DNA from 3 places in the Streptosporangium sp. NBC_01469 genome. Region 1 is predicted to be linked to each of the others. Evidence: riboswitches for the same ligand, from Rfam matches in the RefSeq annotation. Region 1 holds a riboswitch; each other region holds the start of a gene.
What was found. Region 1 has a riboswitch for S-adenosylmethionine ahead of OG587_RS19300 (glutathione S-transferase C-terminal domain-containing protein). Riboswitches for the same ligand answer to the same signal wherever they lie in the genome.
Positions count from the first base shown of each region.

Region 2: it holds a riboswitch for S-adenosylmethionine, as region 1 does, so the genes downstream of both, OG587_RS05735 (aminotransferase class V-fold PLP-dependent enzyme) here and OG587_RS19300 (glutathione S-transferase C-terminal domain-containing protein) in region 1, are expected to answer to the same signal.
Region 3: it holds a riboswitch for S-adenosylmethionine, as region 1 does, so the genes downstream of both, thrC (threonine synthase) here and OG587_RS19300 (glutathione S-transferase C-terminal domain-containing protein) in region 1, are expected to answer to the same signal.

Region 1 covers NZ_CP109465.1:4,299,489-4,308,942, reverse strand. Annotated here, with positions in the region: gene OG587_RS19325 (ABC transporter ATP-binding protein) at 1-871, opposite strand, end outside; gene OG587_RS19320 (ABC transporter permease) at 868-1,737, opposite strand; gene OG587_RS19315 (ABC transporter permease) at 1,898-2,875, opposite strand; gene OG587_RS19310 (ABC transporter substrate-binding protein) at 2,872-4,512, opposite strand; gene OG587_RS19305 (FAD/NAD(P)-binding protein) at 4,734-6,491, opposite strand; gene OG587_RS19300 (glutathione S-transferase C-terminal domain-containing protein) at 6,488-7,432, opposite strand; SAM riboswitch class IV at 7,472-7,584, opposite strand; gene OG587_RS19295 (DUF402 domain-containing protein) at 7,637-8,158, shown strand; gene OG587_RS19290 (ABC transporter permease) at 8,381-9,133, opposite strand; gene OG587_RS19285 (ATP-binding cassette domain-containing protein) at 9,126-9,454, opposite strand, start outside.
Region 2 covers NZ_CP109465.1:1,268,717-1,278,170, forward strand. Annotated here, with positions in the region: gene OG587_RS05720 (SAM-dependent methyltransferase) at 1-563, shown strand, start outside; gene OG587_RS05725 (cytochrome P450) at 719-1,918, opposite strand; gene OG587_RS05730 (TerC family protein) at 1,939-2,805, opposite strand; SAM riboswitch class IV at 3,038-3,153, shown strand; gene OG587_RS05735 (aminotransferase class V-fold PLP-dependent enzyme) at 3,206-4,549, shown strand; gene OG587_RS05740 (NADH-quinone oxidoreductase subunit D) at 4,567-5,751, shown strand; gene OG587_RS05745 (acyltransferase family protein) at 5,886-6,998, shown strand; gene OG587_RS05750 (DUF3180 domain-containing protein) at 7,149-7,601, opposite strand; gene folK (2-amino-4-hydroxy-6-hydroxymethyldihydropteridine diphosphokinase) at 7,598-8,095, opposite strand; gene folB (dihydroneopterin aldolase) at 8,092-8,505, opposite strand; gene OG587_RS05765 (nuclear transport factor 2 family protein) at 8,766-9,206, opposite strand; gene folP (dihydropteroate synthase) at 9,203-9,454, opposite strand, start outside.
Region 3 covers NZ_CP109465.1:857,567-867,020, forward strand. Annotated here, with positions in the region: gene groL (chaperonin GroEL) at 1-1,075, opposite strand, end outside; gene OG587_RS03910 (cold-shock protein) at 1,653-1,853, opposite strand; gene OG587_RS03915 (MoaD/ThiS family protein) at 2,202-2,477, opposite strand; gene thrC (threonine synthase) at 2,500-3,795, opposite strand; SAM riboswitch class I at 3,810-3,951, opposite strand; gene OG587_RS03925 (RNA polymerase sigma factor) at 4,081-4,638, opposite strand; gene OG587_RS03930 (alpha,alpha-trehalose-phosphate synthase (UDP-forming)) at 4,878-6,302, shown strand; gene OG587_RS03935 (MFS transporter) at 6,388-7,581, shown strand; gene otsB (trehalose-phosphatase) at 7,744-8,523, opposite strand; gene OG587_RS03945 (DUF3263 domain-containing protein) at 8,607-8,909, opposite strand; gene OG587_RS03950 (SAM hydrolase/SAM-dependent halogenase family protein) at 9,027-9,454, shown strand, end outside.

The sequences.
Region 1 (9,454 bases):
CCAGGATCGGCGCGGCGTGGTCGACGGTCCGCTCCGGCAGCGGGGTGCGCAGCGCGATTCCCCCGGCGGCGACGGCGGACAGGCGGGTGCCGCGCGAGGCGGCGGAGGGGACGGCGGCGAGCAGCAGCCTGGTGTAGTCGTGCCGGGGCGCGGACAGCACGCGTCCCGTCGGCCCCTCCTCGACGATCACCCCGTCCTTCATGACCAGTACGCGGTCGGCGACGGCGGAGACCACAGCGAGGTCGTGGCTGATCATGAGCAGCGCGGTGCCCTCGGCCTTGCGGGCGGCGAGCAGCCGCAGGATCTGGGCCTGCACGGTGACGTCGAGTGCGGTCGTCGGCTCGTCGGCGATGATCAGCGGCGGCCCCGCGGCGATGGCGGAGGCGATCAGGGCGCGCTGGCGCAGCCCCCCGGACAGCTGGTGGGCGTACTGCCGGGCCCGCACCTCCGGTTCCGGCACCCCGACCGCCTCCAGCAGTTCGATCACCCTCTCCTTCCGGGCGGCGCGGGGTACGACGTCATGGGTGGCGAGCACCTCGGCGATCTCGTCGCCGACGGTACGGAGCGGGTCGAGCGAGGTCAGCGCGTCCTGGAGCACCAGCCCGGCGAACCGGCCGCGCAGCCGCCGCCAGTCGCGGGCGCCGAACCGGAGCGCGTCCGCGCCGTTCACCGCGAACCGGGAGGCCGTGACCTCGGCGCCGGGACCGGTCAGCCCGACCAGGGTCCTGGCGGTGACGCTCTTGCCGGAGCCGGACTCCCCGACGATCGCCACGCACTCGCCCGCCTCGATCGACAGGCTCACTCCCCGTACGGCCCGCACCCCGGCCCGGGGGAAGCCGACCCGCAGGTCCTCGACGTCGATGAGGCTCATCGGGTTCTCCCCTCGAAACGACGCTGCAGGCGGCGCCCGACGAGCGTCAGGCTGATGACGGTCAGGGTGACGGAGAGGCCGGGGAAGAGCACGCTCCACCAGGCGACGCGCAGGTAGTTGCGGGCCTCCGACAGCATCGAGCCCCACTCCGGGCTGGGCGGCTGCGGGCCCATGCCGAGGAAGCTGAGCCCGGAGGTGGCGATGATGGCGGTGCCCATGCCGATCGTGGCGAGCACCGGCAGGGGGCCCAGCACGTTGGGCAGCACGTGGCGGGCGACGAGTACCGGCCTGGCCAGACCGAAGGTGACCGCCTGCTCGACGTAGCCGGAGCGGCGCACCACGAACGTCTGGGCGCGGACCACGCGGGCGTAGTTGGGGATCTGCGCGATGCCGATCGCGAGGATCACGTTGCCGGTGCCGGGACCGGTGATGGCGATGACCAGCAGGGCGAGCAGCAGTTCGGGGAAGGTCGCCACGACGTCGAACAGGCGGCTGAGCAGCTCGTCGACGTAGCGGGGGGACAGCCCGGCCAGGACGCCCAGCAGGGTACCGGCCCCCGCGGCGAGCAGGACGGCGGCGGCGCCGATGCTCAGCGAGTGCCCGGCGCCGTGGACGACGCGCGACAGCACGTCGCGGCCGAGGTGGTCGGTGCCGAACCAGTGCTCGGCACTCGGCCCGGCGAGCGCGTGCAGCGGGTCGGCGGCCAGCGGGTCGACACCGGTCAGCAGGCCGGGCGCCACGGCCGCGACCGCGGCGACCGCCAGGAACAGCAGCGGTACGACCAGCGGCGCGCTGAAACCGTACCGGCGCCCGGCCGCGGCGGGGGCGGCGGCCACGACACCGGGGACCTCCGTGATCGCCGTCATCGGCTCCTCCTCGGGCGGTACGGCGACCGCGACGCCACCGGCTCCTTCCGTGACGTGACCCACGACAAAACGGCCACCGGTTCCCTCCGCTCCCGCGACAAGACCGCCACCGGCCTCTCCCTCCGAGGAACCGCCATCGGCTCCTCTTCCAACGGGACCGTCATCGGCTCCTCCTCAGGCGGGGGTCGATCGCGAGGTAGGCGAGGTCGACGATCGTGCTGACCGTCACGTAGGCGAGGGCGGAGATCAGCACGACCGCCATCACCAGGGGCAGGTCCTTGGCGGTCACCGCGCCGACGGTGACCTGGCCGAGCCCCGGGCGGCCGAACACGGCCTCCACGATGATCGCGCCGCCGAGCAGGAAGCCGGTGAACCAGCCGGTGAGGGTGACGGCGGGGAGCAGCGCGTGCCGCAGGGCGTGCCGGGCGACGAGCCGCCACTCGGTGATGCCGCGCGAGCGGGCGGTCACCGCGAACGGCTCCTCCAGCGCCCGTTCCAGCCCCTCGCGGAGCACCTGGCCGAGCACCCCCGCGATCGGCAGCCCGAGCGCCAGCCCCGGCAGTACGAGGGAGACGAGCCCCTTGTCCCCGGAGACGGGGAACCAGCCGAGGGTGAAGGAGAAGACCGCGAGGAGCAGGATGCCGATGAGGAACGGCGGGACCGAGACGACGACCAGCTCCGACAGCCCGACCAGGCCGCCGAGCCAGGAACGGCGCCCGGCGGTGGTCAGGGCGAGCACCAGGGCCAGGACGACCCCGAAGAGCGCGGCGGTGAGCGCGAGCTGGATCGTCGGCCCGATCTGCGAGGCGAGGACGTCGCCGACGCCGCGCTGCAGGATGTAGGAGCGGCCCAGGTCTCCCTGGAGCAGGCGGAACAGATAGTCGACGTACTGCTGGAGCGGGGAGCGGTCCAGCCCCCACTCGGCGATGATCTGCGCCCGCCGCTCGGGGGTGTCGAGGCCGCCGTCGCCGCCGATCAGCACGTCGACCGTGTCGCCGGGGGCGAACAGCAGGGCGAGGTAGGCCGCGGTGGCGGCGGCCCAGAGCACGGCGACGCCCGCTCCGAGCCGCCGGACCACCGGGCCGAGCCACCCGGCGGCGGCCAGCCCCCGCCGCCGGGTGAGTGTGAGAGTGCTCACGTCCCTATCCGGACGTCGTAAGCACTGTTGGGGGTGCCGGAGACCGGCTCGAAGGTGATGCCGGTGACCCCGGAGCCGTAGGCGATCTGGTCGGCGGGAACGTAGAGCGGGAGCAGGATCGCCTCGTCGGTGACGACGGTCTTCTGCGCCTTCGCGTAGAGCTCCTTGCGCTCGGCGAGGTCGGCGGTGACCGACGCGTCGGTGAGCAGCTTGTCCAGCTCGTCGCTCTGGAACTTCGTGCGGTTGATCGCGGCGCCCCCCGGCAGGATCAGGTTGAGCGCCGCCCCGGCGTCGGTGTCACCGCGCGAGTTCTCGAAGATCTCGTATTCGTTGTCGTCGATGGCCTTCTGCGCGGTGCCCTGGTCCACGATCTTGACCTGGAAGTCGATTCCCGCGCTCTGCTTGACGGCCGCCTGGAAGGCCTGGGCGAGGATGTCGCGGCGGTCGCGGACGAACGGGGCGGCGTTGACGGTACGCACGGTCAGCCGCTTGCCGTCCTTGACCCGGAAGCCCTCGGCGTCACGCTCCTTCCAGCCCGCCTCGTCGAGCAGTTGGTTGGCCCGCGCGGGGTTGTTGCCGAAGGTCTTCTCCAGCGAGGGGTCGTAGAACTGCGGGCTGCCCTGGCCGATGACGCTCCAGGCCCGCTTGGCGGTGCCCTGGTAGACGGAGTTGAGCACGGCGTCCACGTCGACGGCGTCGCGGAAGGCCTCGCGGACCCGCTTGTCGTCGAACGGGGGACGGGAGGTGTTGAAGTAGTAGGAGAACGCGCTTCCCGAGTTGAGGCTGGTCTCCAGCTTCAGCTCGGGGTCGCTCTTGATGAGGGCGATCTCGGTGGCGGGCACGCCCTCGATCACCTGTACCTGCCCGGAGGTAAGCGCGCCGACCCGGACCGCCGCCTCGGGCAGGAAGCGGTACGTGATGTCGGCCAGGTGCGCCGGTCCCTGGTGGGCGGCGCCGGTGGGCGGCCAGTTGTAGTTCGGGTTGCGCTTGTAGTGGACCTCCTGGCCGGGGGTGAACCGGTCGAGGATGAACGGCCCGGTGCCGACCACGTCGACGCCGCCCGCCTTGAGGTCCTTGGCGCTCTTCAACGACTTCGGGGAGACCTGGCCCGCGTACGGGGAGGAGAGGAAGTCGAGGAACAGCCCGTCGGGGGCCTTCAGCGTGACCTTCAGGGTGTGCGGCGCGGTCGCCTCCGCCTTGTCGAAGTTGCGCAGCTGGATGGCGCTGACCGCGGCGTTGTAGCCGGGCGAGACGAGCTGGTCGAGGTTGGCCTTCACCGAGGCGGCGTCGAACTTCTCGCCGTCGTGGAAGGTGACGTCGTCGCGGAGTTCGAAGGTGTAGGTCAGCCCGTCCTTGGAGACCTTCCAGGACGTGGCCAGCCACGGCAGGAACTCGCCGTTCTTCCCGCGGGCGATCAGCGCGTCGAACTGGTTGTGGACCAGGAGGCGGGCCTTGTTCTGGCCCCACTGGTGCGGGTTGAAGGTGATCGGCTGCGTCTCCACCGCCCACACGAGCGACCCGCCGTCGCCACCGGCTCCCTCACCGCCGGCCGCCGCGCTCGGGGCCCCGCTCTCGGCTCCGCACGCCGCGAGCGCCAGCACCCCGGCGAGCGTCAGGGCGCCCCATCGCAACTTCACGTTCTTCTCCTTGCGCTTTCGTACGACGTGCTTCTCTAGGGCGTGTTTCTGTGTCACGGGGTCCCGCGTGACGTGCTTCCGGGGGACGGGGCTTTGTCCAGCGGGGCCCTGCTCGGCGGGGCCCTGAGTGACGTGCTTCCGTACGGCGTGCTCGGCCGGCTCTGTGACGCGCCGGTCAAGATGGTCGGGGTGATCGGGGTGGTCGGGGTGGTCGGGACGGTTCATGCGACGTGCCGTCTTATCTGGGTTCCGGCGGCCTCGGACAGCACGATCCGGGCGAGGGCGTCGGCGTGGCGGAAGAGCGGGGCGTTGAGGCGGGGCCTGGCGAAGCCGCCGGTGGCCCGGCCGCCGACGACCCAGGGGCCGAAGGCGAACCTGCGGGGGTGCGGGGTGCCGGACCTGTCGAGCAGGCGGCGGTCGGCGGGCCGTACGTTCACCAGACCCGACTCCTCGTCGAGCTCGCCCCGGTCGCGGAGCGCGGTGATGAGCGGGTCGACGGCCCGGCTCACGCTGGGCGCGGGCAGCCGGGCCTCGACGAGGGTCGTGGCCGTCACGCCGCCGGGCACGGTGGGGCTCTGCGCCCGCCAGCGTCCGTCGTGGTGGTCGACCTTGAGGTCCGCGCCGAGGAAGGTGACCACCCCGGCCCTGGCCAGGGCGCGCAGCTCCTCCAGCCGGGGTCCCGGCGGGCCGCTGGCGACGTAGCTGAAGAACCCGCCGAACCACGGGTCGGAGACGCCCAGCTCGGCGAGGACGCCGTAGACGGAGAGCAGCCCGAGGATCATGGCGTGGTCGGCGCTGTGCGCCGGGTCCGAGCGTCGCTGCAGGTCGACGGCGAGATAGCCGTGCATCCACTTCTGCAGGCCGGCCTGGTCGCCGAACCGGATGCCGTCCAGCGGCCGGTCGAGCCGGTCGAAGTCGAGCCGGTCCAGGTGCCGGGGCACGGCCTCGCGGACCAGCCTGCGCATCCCGAGGCTGCGCCACTCCTCGGCGGCGAAGCCCTCCTCGAACTCCTCCCAGCCCAGCTTGGCGCGCTTGGGGTGGGCGGTGATGAGCTCGTGGTAGTACGCGAAGGCCAGCTCCTTGGCGACCAGCGGCCACACGTCCCGGCGGAAGTTCCACGGCCCCTCGCCCAGCGCCTCGCGGGTGAGGAAGCGCGGCACCGGCGGGCGGGCGCCCGTGAAGGGGTAACCGGTCTTGGAGTGGTACGGCACCCCGCGCCGCGACCCCACGTGCAGGAGGGGCTCGCGCCCGTTGGGCAGGTAGACCAGCTCCCCGTCGTACTCGCGGACGAACCGGCCGCCCCGGCCCGAGGTGAGCAGCACCATCAGGTCGACGAAGGCCAGCCCCATCCCCCGCATGATCACCGGTTCCCCGGCGGGGATGCCGTCCAGGTCGAGGTCGGCCGCGTAGCCGGTGGGCAGGTAGCGCAGCCCCCCGCGCGCGGCCAGGCCGGCCAGCGCGTTCTCCTCCCTCGTCGGGGTCACGTCGCCGTGCCCCTGGGCCAGGATCACCGCGTCGGCCTCGATGGTCCGGCCGTCCTCCAGGGTCACCGTCTGGCCGCCGGGGACGTCGGCGAGGTCGACGGCGCGGGCGGCGTGCACGTGCACCCGGACGCCGCGCGGGGCGTTCGCCACCGCGTGCCGGAAGACGTGGGAGAGGTAGCCGTTCTGCGCCGGGCGGGAGGCGAACCTGCCGGGGTCGCCGCCGAGCCACTCGGCCAGCGTGGGTCCGGGGCGGATCGGCCCCTCGCAGCGCACCGACTCGTCGGTGAAGAGCGTCACGTCGGCCGCGGTGGAGTTCATCCAGAGCAGGTCCGGCTGGTCGTGGCGCCAGACGCGCCCGCCGCCCGGCGGGTGGGGGTCGATCACGTGGACGTCCAGCGACGGCCAGCCGAGCAGGTCGGCGGCGTTGGCGCAGATCCGCTCCACCAGGCAGGTGCCCGTCGGTCCCGCGCCGACGACGGCGATCGAGGCGCTCATACGGCGGCTCTGCGGTGCGGCTGGTCCCAGTCGGCGTGCAGCGGCTCGACCGGGATCCGCCAGGCGTCGGTCTCGCCCTCCTGGCCGGAGACGTGGGAGATGGCGGTGAAGTCGGTGTTCTCGCGGAAGGCGGGGTGGGCGTACAGGTCCCTGGCGTAGGCCCACAGGTTGGGGAAGGCGGTGAGCGGGCGCTCGCTGATCCTGGCCGCCGGGTTGTCGCTCAGGTCGAAGCGGAGCAGGGTCGGCCAGAGCCGCACGTCCGCCTCGGTGATCCCCGAGCCGAACAGGAACCTGCGGTCGGCCAGCCGGGCGTCCAGCTCGTCCAGGAAGGCGACCACGGTCCCGCGCGCCTCGGTGTACGCGGCCTCGGTGGTGGCCGACGCCACGCGGCCCGCCGCCGTGTTGACGATCTCGTAGATCCTCGTGTTGAGCTCGTCGATCTCCGGCCGGAGCTCCTCGGGGTAGAGGTCGGCCTCGAGGTCGCCGCCGAACCGGGTGGCCAGGTCGATCGTGATGTCGGGGAAGTTGTTGCTGACGATGCGGCCGCTCGTCCTGTCCCACAGGACCGGCACCGAGACGTGCCCGTCGAAGCCGGGCTCGGTCACCTCGTACGCCTGCCGCAGGATGGTGAACCCGTTGACCGGGTCGGCCCCGCGCCGCTCGCGGAACGCCCACCCGCGCCCGTCACGCCCGTCGTCGACGTAGGAGAGCGAGACCACGTCCTGGAGTCCCTTGAGGGAGCGCACGATGGCCGCGCGCTGCGCGTACGGACAGACGGCCGCGACGTAGAGGTGGTAGCGGCCCGGCTCTGCGGGGAAGGCGGGTGTGCCGATCCGCCCCTGGAAGGGGTAGCGCGGGCCGGGCCTGCCACCGGGCCGGTAGTGGCCGTGGGTGTCGAGGTCGACGGGGCTCGCGTGGTTCAGTGTGCTGGTCTTCGGCATCTGGCACTCCCGGGCATGTCTCGGTGACCCCGATGAAGGGATCCGCGCTTGCGGCACGCCCACCGTGCCGCCAGGTCTCCCCCGGGGGCACCCCGCCGCGGTGCGAGGGTTGCCGGTCAGCCAGCCGGGGCTTCTCACTGACACTCTTAACCTATTTAGAAGGTAGGAAATACATAGATCTCTGTCAAGCCTTAATGTCGGGGAATGTCCTATGAGAGCGTGAACGTGGTCTACCGCAAGTACGACGGGTCACTGCACTGGCACCACCGCGGCCTGCTGCTCGGCGAGGACGAGCACGGGGTGTGGACGGGCTGCCTCGCCAACTCCATCGGCCGCAAGGGTGACGGTCCCGCGGTCCCCTCTCCGCACCCGTTCGTGATGCTCTTCCCCCGCGACGCCTGGTGGACGGCAGCCTTCAACGCCGCCCCGCACAAGTACGAGATCTACTGCGACATCTCCACGGTGCCGGAGTGGAGCGACGGCGAGGTCACCATGGTCGACCTGGACCTCGACGTGATCCGAGCCCGCCGGAACCTGCTGAAGGGCCGCCCGAGCCAGGTCTTCCTGGACGACGAGGACGAGTTCGAGGAGCACCGGGTCAAGTACGCCTACCCGCCCGACGTGGTCGAGAGCGCCCGCGCCTCGGCCACCTGGCTGATGGAGGCCGTCACCGCCCGCACCGCCCCCTTCGGGGACGCGCCGCACTGGCTCACCCTGGTCGGCTGAGCCCGGTCGCCTCGGTCCCGGCCATCCGGCGCCGCGCCCAAAGCCCGACCGGCCGGGCCCGATCCCCCAGGTCTCGGCCCCTGGAATCCAACCGGCCGGGTCCGGTCACCCGAATCCCGGCCGTCCAAGCCACGCCCCCGAAACCCGACCGGGCCGGGCCCCGCCCCCGTGGGGCCCGGCCCGGCCCGGCGCCTCTCATGCGGCCCGGTTTCCTCGCGAACCTCAGCGGGCGCGGCGGCGGAACAGCCTGCCGGAGAGCATCGCCGAGACCAGCAGGAAACCACCGCACCAGGCCAGCGCCTTCCACGGATCGTTCCCCACGGGCTGGCCCAGCAGCAGACCGCGCACGGACTCGATGATCGGCGTGGCCGGCTGGTTCTCCGCGAACCCGTGCAGCCATGCGGGCATGGTGTGCACCGGGACGAAGGCACTGCTCGGGTAGGGCAGGAACATCACGAAGAAGGTGAAACCGCCCGCGACCTCCGGCGTCTTGGCCAGCAGGCCGACCACGGCCGAGACCGCGGAGATGGCCAGGACGAACACCACCAGGACGCCCACCGCCGCGGCCCAGCCGGCCAGGTCCGCCTCCGCCCGGAAGCCGAGCAGGAACGCGACGACGAACACGATGACGAGCGAGGTGAGGTTGCGCACGGTGCTGGCGGCCACGTGCCCGCCCAGGAACGCCCCGCCGCCGACGTCCATCGACCTGAACCTGTCGACGATCCCCCGGCTCATGTCGTGACTGACGGCGACCGCCGTCAGGGAGGCGCCGTAGGAGGCGCACATGACGAGGATGCCGGGGACGGCGTAGGTGACGTAGTCGACGCCGGTCTGGATCGCGCCGCCGAACAGGTAGACGAACAGCAGCATGACCAGGACGGGCATCAGGAACGAGATGAACAGCGCGTCGAGGTTGCGCAGCGACAGGCGGACGGCGCGGCCGGTCATGACCGGCCAGGCGGCGAGTTCAGACACCGGCCCGCTCCCTGTCCGTCAGGGCGAGGAACGCGTCGTCGAGCGTGGCGCCTCGCACGGTGAACCTCTCGATCGCCGAACGTTCCGGGTCCACCTCGTCCAGCAGGGCGCGGACCTCCGAGGCGCTCCCGCCGACAGCCGCCCCGACGGTCAGCCTGGCGAGATCGGCGTGGACGGCACGCACCCCGAGGAGGCGCGTCACCTCGGCGAACGACCGGGCGTCGGTCAGGACGAGGTCCAGCCGCCAGGCGGCGACCCTCGCCTTGAGCTCGTCGGCGGTGCCCTCCGCCACCACCCGCCCGCCGTCGAGCAGCGCGATCC
Region 2 (9,454 bases), 3.0 Mb from region 1:
AGCAGACGGCCGACGGCCCCCGGCTGGTCCTGGTCAACGTCACGGACGGTGAGGAGCGCCTCGGCGGCAGCCCCTCCGAGGCGGATCTCGCGTGGCTGGCCCGCTGGTGGCGGATGCGGGCCCCCGGCGAGCGGGCCGAGATCGGCAGGCCACGCGACAGGGCCTGGGCCTCGGTGATCCTGCGACTGGCGCGCGGCCGGGCGATCGCGATCGACTACGCCCACATCCTCGACGACCGGCCGCCGTACGGCACGCTGGCCGGATACCGCGACGGGGCGATGGTCGCGCCGGTGCCCGACGGCTCGTGCGACATCACCGCCCACGTGGCGCTCGACGCCTGCGCGGCCTCGGGCGAGAGCGCCGGGGCCGTCACGACGGCGCTGACCACGCAGCGCGAGGCGTTGCGCGCCCTCGGCGTCACCGGGAGCCGCCCGCCGGTCGAGCAGGCCGCAAGCGACCCTCGCGGCTACCTTCAGGCCCTCGCGAGGGCCTCGGAGGAGGCGGAGCTCATCGCCGCCGGAGGGCTCGGCGGGTTCGGCTGGCTCTCCCAGAGCCGTCCCTGACCCGCCGAACCGCTGACGTCGTTTCGGTGGGGCCCGCGTTCCGGTGACGTCGTTCCGGTGGGGCCCGCGATCCGGTGGGGCCCGCGATCCGGGCGGCGGGCCGTCCGGTCAGGTGTGACCTCCGGCCGGGCCGGTTCTCAGACCCGCATCCGTTCTCAGACCCGTATTTGGAGGGACTCCAGACCCCGGATGACGTAGCCCGGCCCCCAGGAGGGCTCGGCGACGAGCTCCATCTTCGGCGCCTTGCGCAGCAGGGCGCCGAACGACTCGATCAGCTCTACCCTGGCCAGCGGTGCCCCGAGGCAGAAGTGGATGCCGGCGCCGAAGGAGATGTGCGGGTTGTCGACCCGGCCCACGTCCAGGCGGGCGGGGTCGGCGAAGACCTCGGGGTCGCGGTTGGCCGAGCCGAACAGCAGCGCCACCTCGGTGCCGCGCGGGATGTCGATCCCGCCCACCGAGATGTCCTCCAGCACCCAGCGCTCGAACATCTGCAGCGGGGTGTCCCAGCGCATCAGCTCCTCGACCGCCGTGGGCAGCAGGGTGTGGTCGGCGCGGAGCCGGTCCAGCTCGGCCGGGTTGCGGAACAGCGACCACCAGCCGTTCCCGGTGACGTTGACGGTGGCCTCGTGCCCGGCGTTGAGCAGCAGCACGCAGGTGCCGACCAGCTCCTCCTCGGTGAGCGTGTCACCCTCGTCTGCCACCAGGGCGAGCGCGCTGATCAGGTCGTCACCGGGGTCGGCCCTGCGGGCGCGGGCCAGCTCGACGAGGTAGGCGGAGAACTCCTCGGCCGCCCGCACGGCCGTGCGCTGGGCCTCGACCGACGGCTGGAGCTCGTACATGCCGCAGATGTCGGCCGACCAGGGCCGCAGCAGGTGCCGGTCGGCCTCGGGCACGCCGAGCATCTCGGCGATCACGGTGACCGGGAGCGGCTCGGCGACCTCGGCGATCAGGTCTCCTCCGCCGCGCTCGACGAAGACGTCCACCAGTTCCTCGGCCATGCGGGCGACCTTGGGACGGAGCGCCTGGACCATGCGGGGGGTGAACGCCTTCGAGACCAGCCGCCGGAGCCTGGTGTGCACCGGCGGCTCGACGTCGAGCATCCCCGCCCTGATCACCCGCCAGAACGGGTCCTGGAACTCGGGGTCGTCCGGCCTGCCGAACTCCCGGTGCGAGGCCACGTGCAGGTAGGAACGGCCGAGCCTGCGGTCCCGCAGCAGCGCGTTGACGTCGGCGTGCCTGGCCACCAGCCACTGGCCGGTCGGCTCGAAGAAGCTGACCGGCCGCTCCCGCCTCAGCTCGTCGTAGACGTCATAGGGGTGGGCGACGAATTCCGGATTCCAAGGATCAAAGCGCACTTAAGCATCGTAATCCCGGCCTAGGAGTCGGCCCGCTTGTCCGGATTTCCCCTTTCAGCTGGTTCGTCCGCCTGGGTCGCCGAAGCTCCCCGGCCCACCGGGGGCTCCGGGGTCTCCGGGCTCTCGGAACCGGCCTTGTCCCCGGTCTCGTAGCGGGAACGCAGCTCGACCGGCTTCCGCCTGCCCGCCTTGCCCCGCACCCGGATGTTCAGCAGCTCCACCAGCAGCGAGAACGCCATCGCGAAGTAGATGTAGCCCTTGGAGATGTGCTGCTCGAATCCCTCGGCGATGAGCACGACGCCGACCAGCACCAGGAAGGACAGGGCGAGCATCTTGATGCTCGGGTGCCGGTCCACGAAGCGGCTGATCGGCCCGGAGGCGACCAGCATCACGATGACCGAGACGATGACGGCCGCGATCATGACGCCCAGCTCGTCGACCATGCCGACTGCGGTGATCACCGAGTCGAGCGAGAAGACGACGTCGAGGATCATGATCTGGATGATCACCGAGGTGAAGGACGAGGCGACCTTGCCCTCGGAGTGGTGGGACTCCCCCTCCAGGCTGCCGTGCATCTCGTGGACGCTCTTGCCCAGCAGGAACAGGCCGCCGAGTATCAGGATCAGGTCGCGCCCCGATATCCCCTGCCCGAAGACCTCGAACATCGGCTCCGTGAGCCTCACCACCCACGACAGCGCCAGCAGCAGGAGGAGGCGGCTGATCAGGGCGACGGCGAGGCCCAGCTTGCGGGCCCTGTCGCGCTGCGCGGGCGGGAGCTTGCCCACCAGGATCGAGATGAAGATGATGTTGTCGATTCCCAGGACGATCTCCAGGGCGACGAGGGTGAAGAACCCTATCCATATCTCCGGGTTGGTCACCCAGTCCATTGCTTTCTCCTTCGTCGGTCGGCGCTTGGACACACCGTCGGCCAACTGCCCGAACGCTTCTTCGGCTGACTGCCAGGACGACCGGGGGACGCTCCGAGTTCCTGCTCTCTCATCACGCTTCGCTTTCAATCCGCCGGGCGCTCCCGGGAGCGCCCGCTCCGGCCCCGATACCGGGTTGATCACGTTTCGGACTTGCGGGGCACCGCGGGGCGTCGGTTATAGTTCCCACGTAGGTCATGAGTGCCAGTGACAAGCCCCGGCTCGCTGGCCGGCAACCCTCGCGTCCGCGGCGGGGTGCCCCGGGTGAGGACCTGGTCCGGCACGAGGTGTGTCGGGCAAGCGCGGGCTCCAGGCACCTATGCCATGGGTTGGGGTCCGATGACCTCGAAGGAGCCATGGCGTGTCCACCCTGACGATCTTCTCCCCCGCGAACCCCGCGAACCCCGTCGCCCCGACCACCACCACCACCGCCGCCTCCGCCGTCCCGGTGACCGTCCCCGAGACCCGCGCGTCCGGTGACCGGCCGATCCCGGCCGTGCTCGGCTCGGACCTGGAGGTCCCGGTCAGGGGCGGCAGGCTCGTCCGCTACGCCAACCTCGACTACGCCGCGAGCGCCCCCTGTCTGGAGCCGGTGAGCGCCGCCGTCGCCGCCGCGCTCCCGGCCTACTCCAGCGTCCACCGCGGCGCCGGGTACGCGTCCCAGCTGACCACGGCCCGCTACGAGCAGGCCAGGCACACGGTGCGCGCCTTCGTCGGCGCCCGCCCCGACGACTCGGTGATCTTCACCCGCAACACCACGGACGCGACCAACCTGCTGGCCCGCAGCCTGCCCGAGGGCACCACCGCCGTGGTCTTCGACACCGAGCACCACGCCTCGCTGCTGCCCTGGGACAAGGTCGTGCGGCTGGCCGCCCCCGCCTTCCCCGGCGAGGCCGTCCGCGCCGTCGACGACGCCCTCACCTCGATCGACGGCCCCAAGCTGCTGGTCGTGACCGCCGCCTCCAACGTCACCGGGGAGCTCTGGCCGATCGCCGCTCTGGCCCACATCGCCCACCGGCACGGAGCCCGCGTCCTCGTCGACGCCGCGCAGCTCGTCCCGCACCGCCGCCTCAACCTGACGGCGCTCGACCTGGACTACGTGGTCTTCTCCGGCCACAAGCTCTACGCGCCGTTCGGCACGGGCGCGCTGATCGGCCGTTCCGACTGGCTGGCCGAAGCCGAGCCGTACCTGCGGGGCGGCGGCGCGGTGAAGGCCGTGAACGACGACGACACCGAGTGGCACGACGACCCCGAGGCGCGGCACGAGGCCGGAACCCCGAACGTGCTGGGCGCCGTCGCGCTCGCCGCGGCCTGCGACGCCCTGACCGCCACCGGCTGGACCCCGCTGGTCCGCGAGGAGGAGCGCCTCCTCGGACGCCTGCGCGCGGGCCTCGCCTCCGTCCCCGGCGTCCACGAGCTCTCCCTGTGGGGCCCGGACCACCCGCGCGTCGGCATCGTCTCCTTCGTGGTGGACGGCTTCACCGCCCGCGAGGTCGCCGAGGCCCTGTCCGGCGACTACGGCATCGGCGTCCGCGACGGCAAGTTCTGCGCCCACCCCTTCGTACGGCACCTGCTGGGCGCCAAGGACGGCGGCTGCGACGACGTCACCGCCTCCGCCGTCCGCGCCTCCATCGGCATCGGCACCACCTCCGAGCACGTCGACCGGCTGATCGGCGCCCTGCGGGATCTTGCCTCGCGCGGCTGACGTGACAGCATGGCCCTATGACTGAAGGCGCGCCCCGTGAGCTGAGCGTGGGGCTGGGGGCTGGAGCCGAAGCCGTGCGGGGGGCGGACGGCAAGGAGCTCGCGACCGAGGACATGATCCTCAACATCGGGCCGCAGCACCCGTCCACACACGGTGTGCTGCGGCTGCGGCTCACGCTGGACGGCGAACGGATCAGCTCGGCCGAGCCGATCGTGGGCTACATGCACCGGGGCGCCGAGAAGCTCTTCGAGGTGCGCGACTACCGGCAGATCATCGTGCTGGCCAACCGGCACGACTGGCTGTCGGCGTTCGCCAACGAGCTGGGCGTCGTGCTCGCGGTGGAGCGGATGCTCGGCATGGAGGTGCCGGTCAGGGCCGTCTGGACCCGCACGCTGATGGCCGAGCTCAACCGGGTGCTCAGCCACCTGATGTTCCTCGGGTCCTACCCGCTGGAGCTCGGCGCGATCACCCCGGTCTTCTACGCGTTCCGGGAGCGCGAGACCCTCCAGGCCGTGATGGAGGAGATCTCCGGCGGGCGCATGCACTACATGTTCAACCGGGTCGGCGGCCTGAAGGAGGAGCTCCCCGAGGGGTGGACGGGCCGGGTCGCCCAGGCCGTGGCCGACGTGCGGCGACGGCTGCCCGACATCGAGAACCTGATCGCCGGGAACGAGATCTTCCTCGCCCGCACGCGCGGGGTGGGCGTCCTCGACCGCGAGACGATCATGCAGTACGGCGTGAGCGGCCCGATCGCCCGCGCCTCCGGCGTCGACGTCGACCTGCGCAGGGACGAGCCGTACCTCGCCTACGGGGAGCTGCCGGTGAAGGTCGTCACCCGGTCCGCGGGAGACTGCCACGCCCGGTTCGAGGTGCTGCTGGAACAGGTGAAGGTCTCCCTCGACCTGGCCGACGCCTGCGTGGAACGGCTCCTCGAACTACCCCCTGGGCCGATCAACCAGCGCCTGCCCAAGGTGCTGAAGGTTCCCGAGGGCCACACCTACGCCTGGACGGAGAGCCCGCTGGGCCTCAACGGCTACTACCTGGTCTCGCGCGGGGAGAAGACGCCGTGGCGGATGAAGCTCCGCTCGGCCTCCTTCAACAACGTCCAGGTGCTGCGTGAGATGCTTCCCGGCCACCTGGTCTCGGACATGGTGGCCATCCTGGGCTCGATGTTCTTCGTCGTCGGCGACATCGACAAGTAAGGCACGGTTGGAACCGCATGATCGAACCCGGTGGAGACCAGGAGAGGGCGACCCCCTCGGCGCTCCCCACACCCCCCACACCCCCCGCACCCCCCTCCCCGGAAACCTCCGGGCCCCCCGCCGAAGCGGATTCCGTGCCGTCCGAGGCTCCTCCGGTCGCGAGCGGGGCACAGCGGGACCGGTACGTCGACTGGCTGCGCGCGTTCAGCCTGATCGTCGTGGTCGTCTGGCACTGGGCGTTCACGATCCTGCAGTGGGGGCCGGGCGGCCCCTCGCCGACGAGCCCGCTGGGCTTCACCTCGGGACTGTGGATCCTGACGTGGCTGCTGCAGGTGCTGCCGCTCTTCTTCTACGTGGGCGGGTACGTCCACCTGCTGTCGTGGAACCGGGCCCGCGAGCGCGGGGTCGGCATCGGCACCTTCGTGTCGCGGCGCATCCGGAGCCTCGCGATCCCCGCGCTGGCGCTGGCCGGGACCTGGATCGTGTTCGGCGTGATCGTGACGCGGGCGTTCGGGGTCGACTGGATGGACCGCGTGGTCCTGCTCGTCATCAGCCCGCTCTGGTTCATCGGCGTCTACCTCGTGCTGATCGCCCTGCTGCCGATCTCGCTCTGGCTGCACCGGCACTACGACGTGCTGGCCCTGATCTGGCTGGCGGGGGCGGCGCTCGTCGTCGACGTGCTGCGGCTGCGCTACGGGTACGAGGCCGCGGGCTGGCTCAACATGATCATCGTCTGGGGACTGGCCCACCAGGCCGGATTCTTCTACGACCGGGTGGTGGCGCTTCCCCGCCGCTTCGACGTCGCCATCCTGTGGACCGGGCTGTTCGCCCTCTTCGGCCTGGTCTACTCGGGCATCTACCCGGGCTCGATGGTGGGCGTTCCCGGCGACAAGCTGTCCAACATGGCGCCGCCCACCTTCGTCATCGTGGCGCTGCTGATCTTCCAGATCGGCCTGGTGGAGGTGCTGAGGCCGTCCATGGAACGCCTGCTCGCACGCCCCAGGTGGCAGCGCGTGAACGAGACGGTGAACCGGTTCGCGCTCCCGCTGTTCCTGTTTCACACGACCGGCATGGCGATCTGGGTGGCGCTGACCTGGTGGCTGGCGGGCGGCGGGCCCGGCGAGAGGGTGCGGCCTGACCTGTTCTGGTGGCTGGAGCGCCCCCTGGCCGTCGCCGGGGCGCTGGTCTGCACGCTCCCGGTCATCATGCTCTTCGGACGCCAGTGGACGGTGAGGCGGCGACGCTAGCGCGGCGGCACCTCGGCGGGGGACGCCGAAGGCCGATGAACGCCGAGAGCCGTGCACCCCGAGAGCCGTGGACCCCCGAGGCGGCCGACATCGGGCGCGCGCCTCGGCGACGGACGGCGAGGGCGTGACGCCGCCGCGGGGCGCGGCGCCTCAGCGATCGTCGTCCGCGGAGTCCTTGGGCACCTTGCAGCAGTGCTCCAGGTACAGGGCCGAGCAGATCAGCAGCACGCACACCATCAACGACCCGCCGGTGATGAAGAAGTCGCGGCGGGGGACCTCCTGCTCCAGAAGCTCCGCCGTGTAGAGGGTGAACCCGGCGAAGATCCCGCCGAAGACCGCCCCGCCGTACGCGGAGGCCTTGGCCAGGGCGGCCAGGCGGGCCACGGCCAGGGGCTCGACGGGCTTGGTGTCGGGCCTGCGCTCGATCCTGGCCTTCGTCATCCAGCCGCTGTAGAACTCGCCGATCGCCAGCAGCAGCACCGTCGGGATCGCCGTCCACGGCACGGTCGGCAGGGACGAGTAGAGCGGCTTGAGCATCGCCCAGGTGAGGATCCCGGCCACGACGAGGAGCCCGATGAGAACACCGGGACGGGTTGGCTTCACGCGGGCCTCTGGAGGGTCAGGTCGGGGCGCGGCCGTACGTAGCCCTGGTCGAGACCGGCCAGCAGGTCGGCCACCCGACGCCCGGAGAGGACGGCCTCGGGGTCGGCCCGCACCCAGGGGACCAGCACGAACGCGCGCTCGTGCGCCCTGGGGTGCGGCAGGGTGAGGTCGGGGTCGTCCATGACGACATCCCCCACGGTGATCAGGTCGACGTCCAGCGTGCGCGCTCCCCAGCGCTCCACCCGGACCCTGCCGAAGGCGTTCTCCACACCTTGAGCACGATCGAGGAGCTCCCGGGGTTCCAGCGCGCTCTCGGCGATCACCACCGCGTTGAGATAGGCGCCCTGCTCGGGGCCGCCGACCGGATCGGTCTCGTAGACCGGCGACACCGCGACGAACGTGAGTTCCGGCTTCTCGAAGAGGGTGTCGAGCGCGCCCCGCAGGGTGTCGAACCGGTCGCCCAGATTGCTGCCGAGCGCCAGGACCACCCTCATGCCCGACGCCGGGTGATCGTCACGATCACGTCGTCGAACGGCAGCGGGATCGGCGCGGCGGGCTTGTGCACGCTCACCTCCGCCACCTGGACGAGCTCGCGGGCCAGGCAGACGTCGGCCAGGCGCTGGGCCAGGGTCTCGATCAGGTCGACCGGCTCGCCCCCCACGACCCCCGCCAGCTCCTCGGCGAGCTCGCCGTAGTGAACGGTCCTGGTGAGGTCGTCCCCGGCCGCCGCCGGCGCCGTGTCGAGGAACAGGGTGACGTCGACGACGAACTCCTGGCCGAGCTCCCGCTCCGCCGCCAGCACGCCGTGCCGCCCGCGCACCCGCAGCCCCTTCAGGCTGATCCGGTCGGCCGTGCCCGGTGGCGGGCCGTACGCCGCGTCCCCGGACGAGCCCGGGGCCTCCAGCGGATCCCGGAGCGAGCCCCCGGCCGGGCCGCCGACCGGCTCGTCGGCCGGATCGCCGATCAGGTCGCTGACGCCGTCGTCGATCCGCAGGGGCGTCTCGGCGTGGATCCGGGACGCGCCACCGGGCCGCCCCCCGCCCGCCACGGAATCGTCACGCCCACCGGACCGTCCGTCCGCCACGGAGCCGACGCCCCCACCGGGCCGTTCGCCGGCCGCCGGGAGACCGCCGCCCCCGCCGGACCGTTCACCGGTGCGTTCGCTCACGCGGTTTCCTCTTCCTCGTCCTCGTCGTCACCCTGCAGCACGGGCGAGCCGTGGTGCAGCCAGAGCCGCCACCCCGCCGACGTCCGCACGAAGGTGTTGCTCGCGACCACCTTGCCCGCCGCGAAGCTGGAATCACCTTCGTCGCCCGCGGTGAGGATGTTCTCCTCGCAGGTGAGGATGGCGACGTCGCCCAGGACCATGACGCGGACGTCGGTCAGCACGAACTGGATGTAGGGCGTGTTGGCCATGATGAGCGCCCACGAGCGCAGCACCTCCTGCCGGCCGTTCACGATCGGCCAGCCGGGGTGGACGCAGCTCACCTGCTCGCCCTCGATGTCCTCGGCCCAGATCTCGGTCATCCGGTCGAGGTCGGCGTCCTCGATGGCGGTGTAGAACGCCTGATTGACCGTCTCGACGGCGGTGGTGTCGACGCTCATGATCTCGCTCCCTGAACTGCGGCAGCCACACGGACGGCGTCCGCGTTCGGGCGGACGTCGTGCACGCGCACACACCAGGCCCCCGCCTGCGCGGCGAGCGCCGTCACGGCGAGCGTGGCATCGTCACTACGACTGAAAGGGCGCGGCGCGCCGTCCGGGCCGGCCAGGAGGCGACCCAGGAAGCGTTTCCGCGAGGCCCCGACGAGCAGCGGGTAGCCCAGCTCTCCGAGCCGGTCGATACCCGCGAT
Region 3 (9,454 bases), 3.4 Mb from region 1:
AGTCGGAGTCGGTGTTCTCGATCTCGGCGCGGATCTGGTTGACCCGGCCGGCGATCTGCTCGGGGTCACCGGCACCGTCGACGATGGTGGTCTCGTCCTTGGTGACGATGACCTGGCGGGCCCGGCCGAGCTGGTCCAGGCCGGTCGACTCCAGCTTCAGACCGAGGTCCTCGCTGATGACCTGGGCACCGGTCAGGATGCCGATGTCGCCCAGCATCGCCTTGCGGCGGTCACCGAAGCCCGGCGCCTTGACCGCGACCGAGCGGAACAGGCCACGGATCTTGTTGACGACCAGGGTGGCCAGGGCCTCGCCCTCGACGTCCTCGGCGATGATCAGCAGCGGCTTGCCGGCCTGCACGACCTTGTCGAGGACCGGGAGCAGGTCCTTGTTGGCGGCCACCTTGGAGTTGACGACCAGGATGTACGGGTCGTCGAGGACGGCCTCCATACGCTCCGGGTCGGTGACGAAGTACATCGAGATGAGGCCCTTGTCGAAGCGCATGCCCTCGGTGAGCTCAAGCTCAAGACCGAAGGTGTTGCTCTCCTCGACGGTGATGACGCCTTCCTTGCCGACCTTGTCCATCGCCTCGGCGATCATCTCGCCGATCTGCGGGTCGCCCGCGGAGATGGATGCGGTGGAGGCGATCTGCGCCTTCGTCTCCACGTCCTTGGCGAGCTTGGACAGCTCCTCCGACACGCGCTCGACGGCGGCCTCGATGCCCTTCTTCAGGGACATCGGGTTGGCGCCGGCGGCGACGTTGCGAAGGCCCTCGCGTACGAGAGCCTGAGCGAGCACGGTGGCGGTGGTGGTGCCGTCACCCGCGACGTCGTCGGTCTTCTTGGCGACCTCCTTGACGAGCTCGGCCCCGATCTTCTCCCACGGGTCCTCGAGCTCGATCTCCTTGGCGATGGAGACACCGTCGTTGGTGATCGTGGGAGCGCCCCACTTCTTCTCCAGAACGACGTTACGGCCCTTGGGGCCGAGGGTCACCTTGACGGCGTCCGCGAGCTGGTTCATGCCACGCTCGAGACCGCGCCTGGCGTCCTCGTTAAACGCGATCATCTTGGCTGCCATACGGCTAGACCTCCCAGAGACAGGGTGGCTTACACCGGACCGAGCCGACGCCCGCGACGGCATGTGGGCCCACGACTCCGTTCGGCGGGCCCCATCGCCTCGATCCAGGATTGGCACTCTCTATGCGTGAGTGCCAACAATCTGTTTAGCACTCTACCCCGACGAGTGCAAGCCGCGATCCGCTGACCTGGGCCGCGCGTGGAGGGGACTTCAGCTCCGCGTCACACCGGCGTAGATCCCGCGTCATGTCGGCGTACGCGGCACGTCATCGTCGGCGCATGGCCGGTGGCGTCTCCGCGTCCCCGTGGTCCCGTGTCCCGTGCCGCGCCGGGCGTGTCCCGCACCCGCCTCCACGTGCCCCGCACGACCCCTGTGGACTTCGTACGACCGTGTGGCCCCGCACGACCTCGGCGCACCTCATGACCACGTATCCCGCACGACCTCGGCGCACCCCGTACGACGCGAAGGCCCGGCTCGCCGGTTGGGGGGCAAGCCGGGCCTAGGCGGTGAGGATCCAGCGAACTGCGATGCCGCGGGATCCACCGGCTCTTCCCTGCGAATTCACGAAGCGGCTACGTCAGACCGCCCGGACGGACTCCGCCTGGGGACCCTTCTGACCCTGGGTGATCTCGAACTCGACCCGCTGGCCCTGCTCGAGGGCACGATAGCCATCCATCATGATCGCGGAGTAATGGACGAACACATCCTTACCACCGTCTACCGCGATGAAGCCGTAGCCCTTGTCCGCGTTGAACCATTTGACGGTGCCCTGCGCCACTTGCGACTCCTCTTACTGGTCTTAAGGACGACGCCCATTCCTCTCGCGAAGTCCTCAATCTCCGGGACGGACTTCGCCCCCTCGATCGTTCCGACCATACCTGTGGGAAGCGGTAGGGCAACAGAGTCAAGCACCAAACTACCTCTTTACGAGAGCTTTTAGCCCGAGAACAAAGTTTCACCATCACTATTAGTTAGTTAAGGGTTACGTTATTCATCCGCGCCACAAATATGAGCTTGCGTCATAAAACACGGCACCCGCCCGGCCGGAGCCGGGCGGGTGCCGTGGAGTCGTGGTCGCCACCGGGGGCGGCACGGGCGCGGTCAGGGCCGCGCGAGGGCGGCAGAATCAGCCTCCGGCCACCGCGGGGATGATGGAGATCTGAACGCCGGGGGGCGTGGCCGTGTCGAGGTTGTCGACAAAACGGACGTCCTCATCCCCCACATAGACGTTGACAAAACGTCGGATCTTTCCCGATTCATCAAGAATCCGGGCGCCGATCCCCGGGAAGTCCGCGTCGAGCTTCTGCAGAACATCGCGCAGGGTCTCTCCCTCTCCGTTCACCTCGGCAGCACCATCGGTGTAAGTCCGGAGAATCGTCGGAATCCGCACAGAAACGCTCATAATTCAGTACCTTTCACGATTTCTAGGCGATAGCCGCACGGAATGCGTCAAGAGAAGGCCGAATCACCGCGGTTGGGCGGGCCTCCGCGGCCACCGCGTCAAGGGTCTTGAGACCGTCGCCGGTGTTGAGGATCACGGTCTCGGCGTCGGGGTCGAGCGTGCCCGAGGCGACCAGCTTGCGCAGCACCCCGACGACGACGCCTCCGGCGGTCTCGGCGAAGATGCCCTCGGTCCTGGCCAGCAGCCGGATCGCGTCGACGATCTCGGCGTCGGTGACGTCCTCGACCGCGCCGCCGGTGCGGCGGGCGATGTCCAGGACGTACGGGCCGTCGGCCGGGTTGCCGATCGCCAGCGACTTGGCGATCGTGTTCGGCTTCACCGGGCGGATCACGTCGTGGCCCGCCTTGTAGGCGGCGGAGACCGGGGAGCACCCCTCGGCCTGGGCCGCGAAGATCTTGTAGGGCCTGTCCTCGACCAGACCGAGCCGGATCAGCTCCTTGAATCCCTTGTCGACCTTCGTGAGCTGCGAGCCCGACGCGACCGGGATGACGATCTGGTCGGGGATGCGCCAGCCGAGCTGCTCGGCGATCTCGTAGGCCAGCGTCTTGGACCCCTCCGCGTAGTACGGGCGGAGGTTGACGTTGACGAAGCCCCACTGGTCGCCCAGCTCGTCGCCGATGAGCTCGGAGCAGAAGCGGTTCACGTCGTCGTACGTGCCCTCGATGCCGATGAGCCTGCCGCCGTACACGGAGGCCATGACGATCTTGGCCTGCTCGAGGTCGGAGGGGATGAACACGCAGGCGTCCAGCCCGGCCCGCGCGGCGGCGGCGGTCACGGCGCCGGCCAGGTTGCCGGTGGAGGAGCAGGAGAGGGTGTGGAAACCGAAGTTTCTGGCCGCCTCGACGGCGATGGCAACCACACGGTCCTTGAAGGAGTGCGTGGGGTTGCCGGAGTCGTCCTTCACGTGCAGGGAGCGGATGCCCAGCTCGCGGGCGAGGTTTCCGGCGTTGACGAGCTTGGTCCAGCCGGGCGCCATGTTGGGCTTGGAGGCCACGTCCTCGGGGACGGGCAGCAACGAGCGGTAGCGCCAGATGTTGGTCGGCCCCTCGGCGATCTGCTCCCGGGTCACACGCCCGAAGTCGTACGCGATCTCAAGGGGCCCGAAACACTCGCTACAGGCGAAGTCGGGGCCGAGGTCGTAGCGGGCACCGCACTCCCGGCAGGACAGGGCGACGGCGGGGCCGAAGCGCCGGTCACGCGTGTCGTCGGCACGACCGGAGGAGGAGGTGGTGGTGTTCTCAGTGGTTGCGAGCGCCATGAAGCGAGGCCTTTCCCTCATCTTCGTCTGCGGACCACCCTGGTCACAGACCGGAATTGGCACCTGTCCCGGCCGACCTCGTCAGATCACGAGTCTGGAACCGGGATGGTTGCCGGGGCTTCGCAGGGCCGGTCCCTCCACCCCTCTGGATGAGCAAATATTCAGTTGGAAACCCGACGCGCGGGTCCTAAGCACTCTACCCCGCCCTGCCGCCCTCCTGACCTCATGTCTCACTGGGCGAGACACAGCGTGTTATCCAGCGGACAACCGGAATCGGACGGCCGGTCAGAAGCCGTAGGCGTCGCCCAGGGCTCCCTGGACGTACTTGCGCGCCTGGTGGATGCGCGACTTGGCGGTGCCCAGCGGGATGCGGAGCTGCTCGGCCACCTCGTTGTAGTCGAGCTGGCAGATGTCGCGCAGCACCAGTGCCTGGGCCAGGTCCGGCTTCTCGGCCTCCAGCGCCTCCATCGCGTCGAGCAGATCCAGCCGGGACCCGGCGATCACGCTCACCCGGGCGACGTCCGGCTTCTGCAGCGGCAGCTCGTCCGAGCTCTGCTCGGCGGCGCGGCGCTTCAGCGAGCGGTACGTGGTCCTGGCGCAGTTGGCGGTCACGATGTGCAGCCAGGTGCTGAACCGGGCCCGCCCCTCGAAGCGGCCGATGTTGCGCGCCACCGCGAGCAGGGTGTCCTGGCAGGCCTCCTCGGCGTCCTGCCGGAAGGGAAGGATACGGCCGCAGTGCCTGAGCACGGCGGGCTCGATCCGCTTCAGCAGCTCACCGAGCGCGCGGTGGTCCCCCTGGGCGGCCGATCGGGCCAGGTCCTCGGTCGTCTCGTCCAGCGCCATCACGGGCCCCCATCAGCGGTCACGGTCGCTGGACATCCTACGGTCGGGATCTCGGATGGCGACCCTTCCTGCCTGCCACAAAAAGGGTGATACGGCGGGGCTCATCACTTCACCTGCTGACAAGAGCTGACACAATTCGATGAACGCCGTTCTTTCATTGACCTGAAGAGCAAGGACAGCCTGGCGAAGTGCCGGTTAACCTTCAGGACAGGCGTGTCCCTAGCCAGTGAAGGGATCTCATGAGCGCGATCCTGGTGGCCTCCAACCGCGGCCCCGTCTCCTTCACCCTCTCCGAGGACGGCTCACTGTCCATGCGCAGGGGAGGTGGCGGCCTGGTCTCCGGCCTGTCGGAGGTCGCGAAGGACCTCAACGTCCTGTGGGTCTGCGCGGCGCTGTCCGACGGCGACCGCGGCGCCGTGCGGCTGGCGTCCGGCGGCAGGCTCGACCAGGCGGGCTACGACACCGGGGCGGTGCGGATGCTCGACATCCCCCCGGCGACCTTCCACCGCGCGTACAACGCGGTCGCCAACTCCACCCTCTGGTTCGTCCACCACCTCCTCTACGACACCCCCAACAGGCCGTACTTCGACGCCAGGTTCCGCCGGGAGTGGGAGTCGTACCAGGCCTACAACGAGGCCTTCGCGATGGCGCTGGCCGAGGAGGGCTCGCACGGGGCGCGGGTGATGGTGCAGGACTACCACCTGAGCCTGGTCCCGGCCATGCTCAGGGGGGAGCGCCCCGACCTGCGGGTGGCGCACTTCTCGCACACGCCGTGGGCCCCGCCCGAATACTTCAACCTGCTCCCCGACGACGTGGCGACCGAGCTCCTCGAAGGCATCCTGGGCGCCGACCACGCGGGCTTCCTGACCGACCGCTGGGGCGGGGCGTTCATGGACTGCTGCGAGACGGTGCTCGGCGCGCGGGTCGACCGCGGGGAGCGTACGGTCACGCACGCGGGCAGGACCACCCGGATCGGCACCCACAGCCTGGGCGTGGACGGCAAGGCGCTCTGGACCCGGGCGTCCGAGCCCGACGTGGAGTCGCACATGGCCGCGCTCCGCGCCCAGGTGGGCGACCGCAGGCTGATCGTGCGGATCGACAGGACGGAGCTGTCGAAGAACATCGTGCGGGGCCTGGTCGCCTACAAGCAGTTCCTCGCGGCCCACCCGGAGTGGCACGGCCGGGTCACGCACCTCGCCTTCGCCTACCCGTCCCGGCACGACCTGCCCGAGTACCGCGAGTACACCGCGGCGGTGCAGCGCTGCGCCGAGGAGATCGAGGACGAGTACGCCACCGAGGACTGGGATCCGCTGATCCTCAACGTCAACGACGACTACCCGCGCTCGCTGGCCGCCTACCGGCTGGCCGACGTGCTGCTGGTCAACCCGATCCGCGACGGCATGAACCTGGTGGCCAAGGAGGGGCCGATCCTGTCGCCGCACAGCGCGCTGGTGCTGTCGCGGGAGGCGGGTGCCGCCGCCGAGCTGGGCGAGCACGCGCTGACGGTCAACCCCTACGACGTCTCGGCCACGGCCGCCGCGCTGTACGAGGGCCTGACGATGCCCTCGGACGAGCGCGCCAGGAGGGGCGTCCTGCTGGCCGCCGCGGCGACCGCCCTCCCCCCGCACCGGTGGTTCGCCGAGCAACTCGACGCCCTCGGGTGACGACCCGGGTCGCCAAGCAGCTTTAGACCTATATGAGATAGTTTTTACGGCTATTTCACTTTTTCTGGCGTACGGGGAGACCGAGTTGACCGCGATCGCGCCCGTCCGGCTCATCCGCGACCGCGCGACCTGGCTGATCTACCTTCAGCTCGGCGTCTTCGCCACCTACCTGTACGGTCTCAGCGCCGCGCTCCCGCTGCTCCGCCTCGACCAGGGCGTCTCCCAGGCGGTCGCCGGGCTGCACGGGACCGCGATGGCCGTCGGCGGCATCATCACCGGCCTCGCCCTGCCCTGGCTGACCGGGAGGATCGGCCGCCGCGCCGTCATCTGGACCGGGATGGCCGGGATGAGCGCCGGCATGCTCATGGTCGCGGCGGCCCCCACCACGCTCCCGATCACCCTCCTCGGGTACGGCGTCGCCAGCGGGATGTCCTCGATCACCCTGTACTCGGGCATGTCCGCGCTCGACGACCGGCACGGCCCCGCGGGCCCGGCGGCGATCAGCGAGGCCAACGCCGTCTGCGTGATCGTCGGCATCGGGGTCCCGTTCGTGGTCAGTGCCGCCGCGCAGAGCGCCTTCGGCTGGCGGGCCGCGCTGCTGGTGACCCCCGTGCTGGCCGTGCTGCTCGCGCTGACCATGGGGCGCGTGCGGATCCCCGAGCCCGGGGACGGCGTCGGCGATGCCGCCACGGGGGGCGAGACCCGCTTCGGCTGGCGGTTCTACCTGGCCTCGGCCGTGCTGTTCTGCTGCGTCGCGATGGAGTTCTGCTTCAACCTGTGGGCGGCCAAGCTCTTCTCCGACCAGACCGGGCTGCCCGCGGCGGTGGCCGCGACCGCGGTCGCGGCGTTCACCGCGGGGATGGCGGCCGGACGGCTGGCCGGGGCGTGGCTGGCCCTGCGGGTGCTCCCGACCGTGCTGTTCCTCGGCGCCCTCCTGGTCGCGGCCGCCGGGTGGGCGATCTTCTGGCTGAGCACGAACCCGGTGTTCTCCTACGTGGGCCTGGCCGTGTCGGGGCTGGGGGTGGCGCTGCACTTCCCGATGGCGCTGTCGCGGGTGCTGGCCGCCTCCGGCGGGCGACGGGACCGCGCGTCGGCCATGGCCTCGATCTTCGCCGGGCTGGCGGTGGGAATCGGACCGTTCCTGCTGGGCGCGCTGGCCGACGGGTTCGGCACCCAGCAGGCGTTCCTCATGGTCCCCGCCCTGATCGGGCTGGCCGTGGCGGGGCTGCTGATCACCGCGAGCGGACGCTCCCGGACGAGTGTCGCCGAACCCGCCTGAGCGGACGCTCCCGGACGAGTGTCGCCAAGCCTGCCTGAGCGGGCGTCCCGGGCAGGTGTCGCCGGGCCTTCGGACCCGCCTGAGCGGGCGTTCCCTGGCAGGTCGCCAGGCGTTCGGGCCCGCCCGAGGGGCGTGGGCGAGCCGCCCGAGCGGGTGTCCGCCCTACGCCTCGCTCTCGACGGCGTCGGCGATCGAGGTGAGGAGCTCCAGGACCCCCGGGGGGCCGTCCACCACGATGTCGGCCTCCACCTCGATCTCGGGCGATCCGCTGAACACCGTCACGCCCGGCAGTCCCGAGGCCCGCACCGCCGCGAACGCCGCGAGATCTCCCAGGTCGTCCCCCGCGAACAGCACCGACCTGGCGGCCCGCTCGCGCAGGAAGGCGCTCAGCGCCACTCCCTTGTCCATCCCCGGCGGGCGTAGCTCCAGCACGAACTTGCCCGGCTCCACCGCCAGCCCCGCCTCCGCCGCCAGCGCGGTGACCGGCTCGCGCAGCGCGTCGAGCGTCGCCCACGGGTCGGCCGCCTGCCGGGTGTGCACGGCCACCGACCGCTCCTTGTCCTCGATCCTGACCCCCTCGATCCCCGCGACCAGCGGGACGAGCCCGGCTCTGGCGAAATCCAGGCCCGGGTGGACGGGCGGCGCGGCGAGCGCGCCCGCCTCCCAGCGTTCGAGGCCGTAGTGCCCGAGCACGACCAGCCCCGGCACGCCGGCCAGGGAGCCGTACTCGACGGCCGTGGCGGCCGGGCGGCCGGTCACGATCACCACGGCGCCGACCAGGCGGCCGAGCCTGGCCAGCACCTCGGCGCCACCGGGGTGGATCCTGGCCGCCGCGGGATCGGGGACGATCGGGGACAGCGTGCCGTCGAAGTCGAGCCCGATCACCGCCCCCGCGGGGTCGGCGACGATCGCCTTCAGTCCGTCGGAGGTGTTCGTCGTCATGCCCGCCTCAGCCTGTCGAGTGTGTTCACCGTCATGCTCACTTCAACCCGCGTGGACCCTGCCGGACCGGTCGTACCCGGAGATCAGCGGCGCAAGCCCATTTTTCGGGCGGCACGGTCGCGGCGGCGGGTCTCGCGGAGCCTGCGCAGGCGCTTGACCAGCATCGGATCGTGGGCGAGCGCCGCCGGTAGGTCGATGAGCTCGCTGAGCAACTGGTAGTAGCGCGTCGCGGAGATGTCGAAGGCCTCGCGAACCGCCTGTTCCTTGGCGCCCGCGTAGCGCCACCACTGACGCTCGAAGGCGAGCAGCTCGCGCTCCCTGTCGGTGAGAGCCCTGGGCGCGGGCTCCGGAGCAGCGCCGTCACCGGAACTCGGCGCGGTGTCCATTGCTTCCTCCTCCGTGGGGGCACTCGGCGATCACACCGCGCACGCGCGGCCCAAAGTCAGGATAGTCCGGAATTTCGCGCTGTTCATGACGGATGTGGAGACGTACAGTCACCAGATGTGACCTCTGTCATCAGCCTTCTCACCGACTACGGACTGGAAGACGGCTACATCGCCGCATGTCACGGCGTGATCGTCGGAATCTCTCCGGAGTCGCGGATCATTGACGTGTGCCATCTGGTCCCCTCGGGGGACGTACGGCGCGGGGCGGCGATCCTGGCCCAGACGATCGCCTATCTTCCCCCCGGCGTGCACGTCGCCGTGGTGGATCCCGCCGGCGGCGGCTCGCGCAGGGCCGTGGCGGTCGAGGCCGGCGACCACGTGTTCCTGGGCCCGGACAACGGGCTGCTGTCGTGGGCCGTCCACGCCAGCGGGGGCGCGCGCGCCGCCTACGAGCTGTCCAACTCGGACCTCTTCCTGAAACCGGTCTCGCCGACCTTCCACGGGCGCGACCTCTTCGCCCCCGTGGCGGCGCACCTGGCGATCGG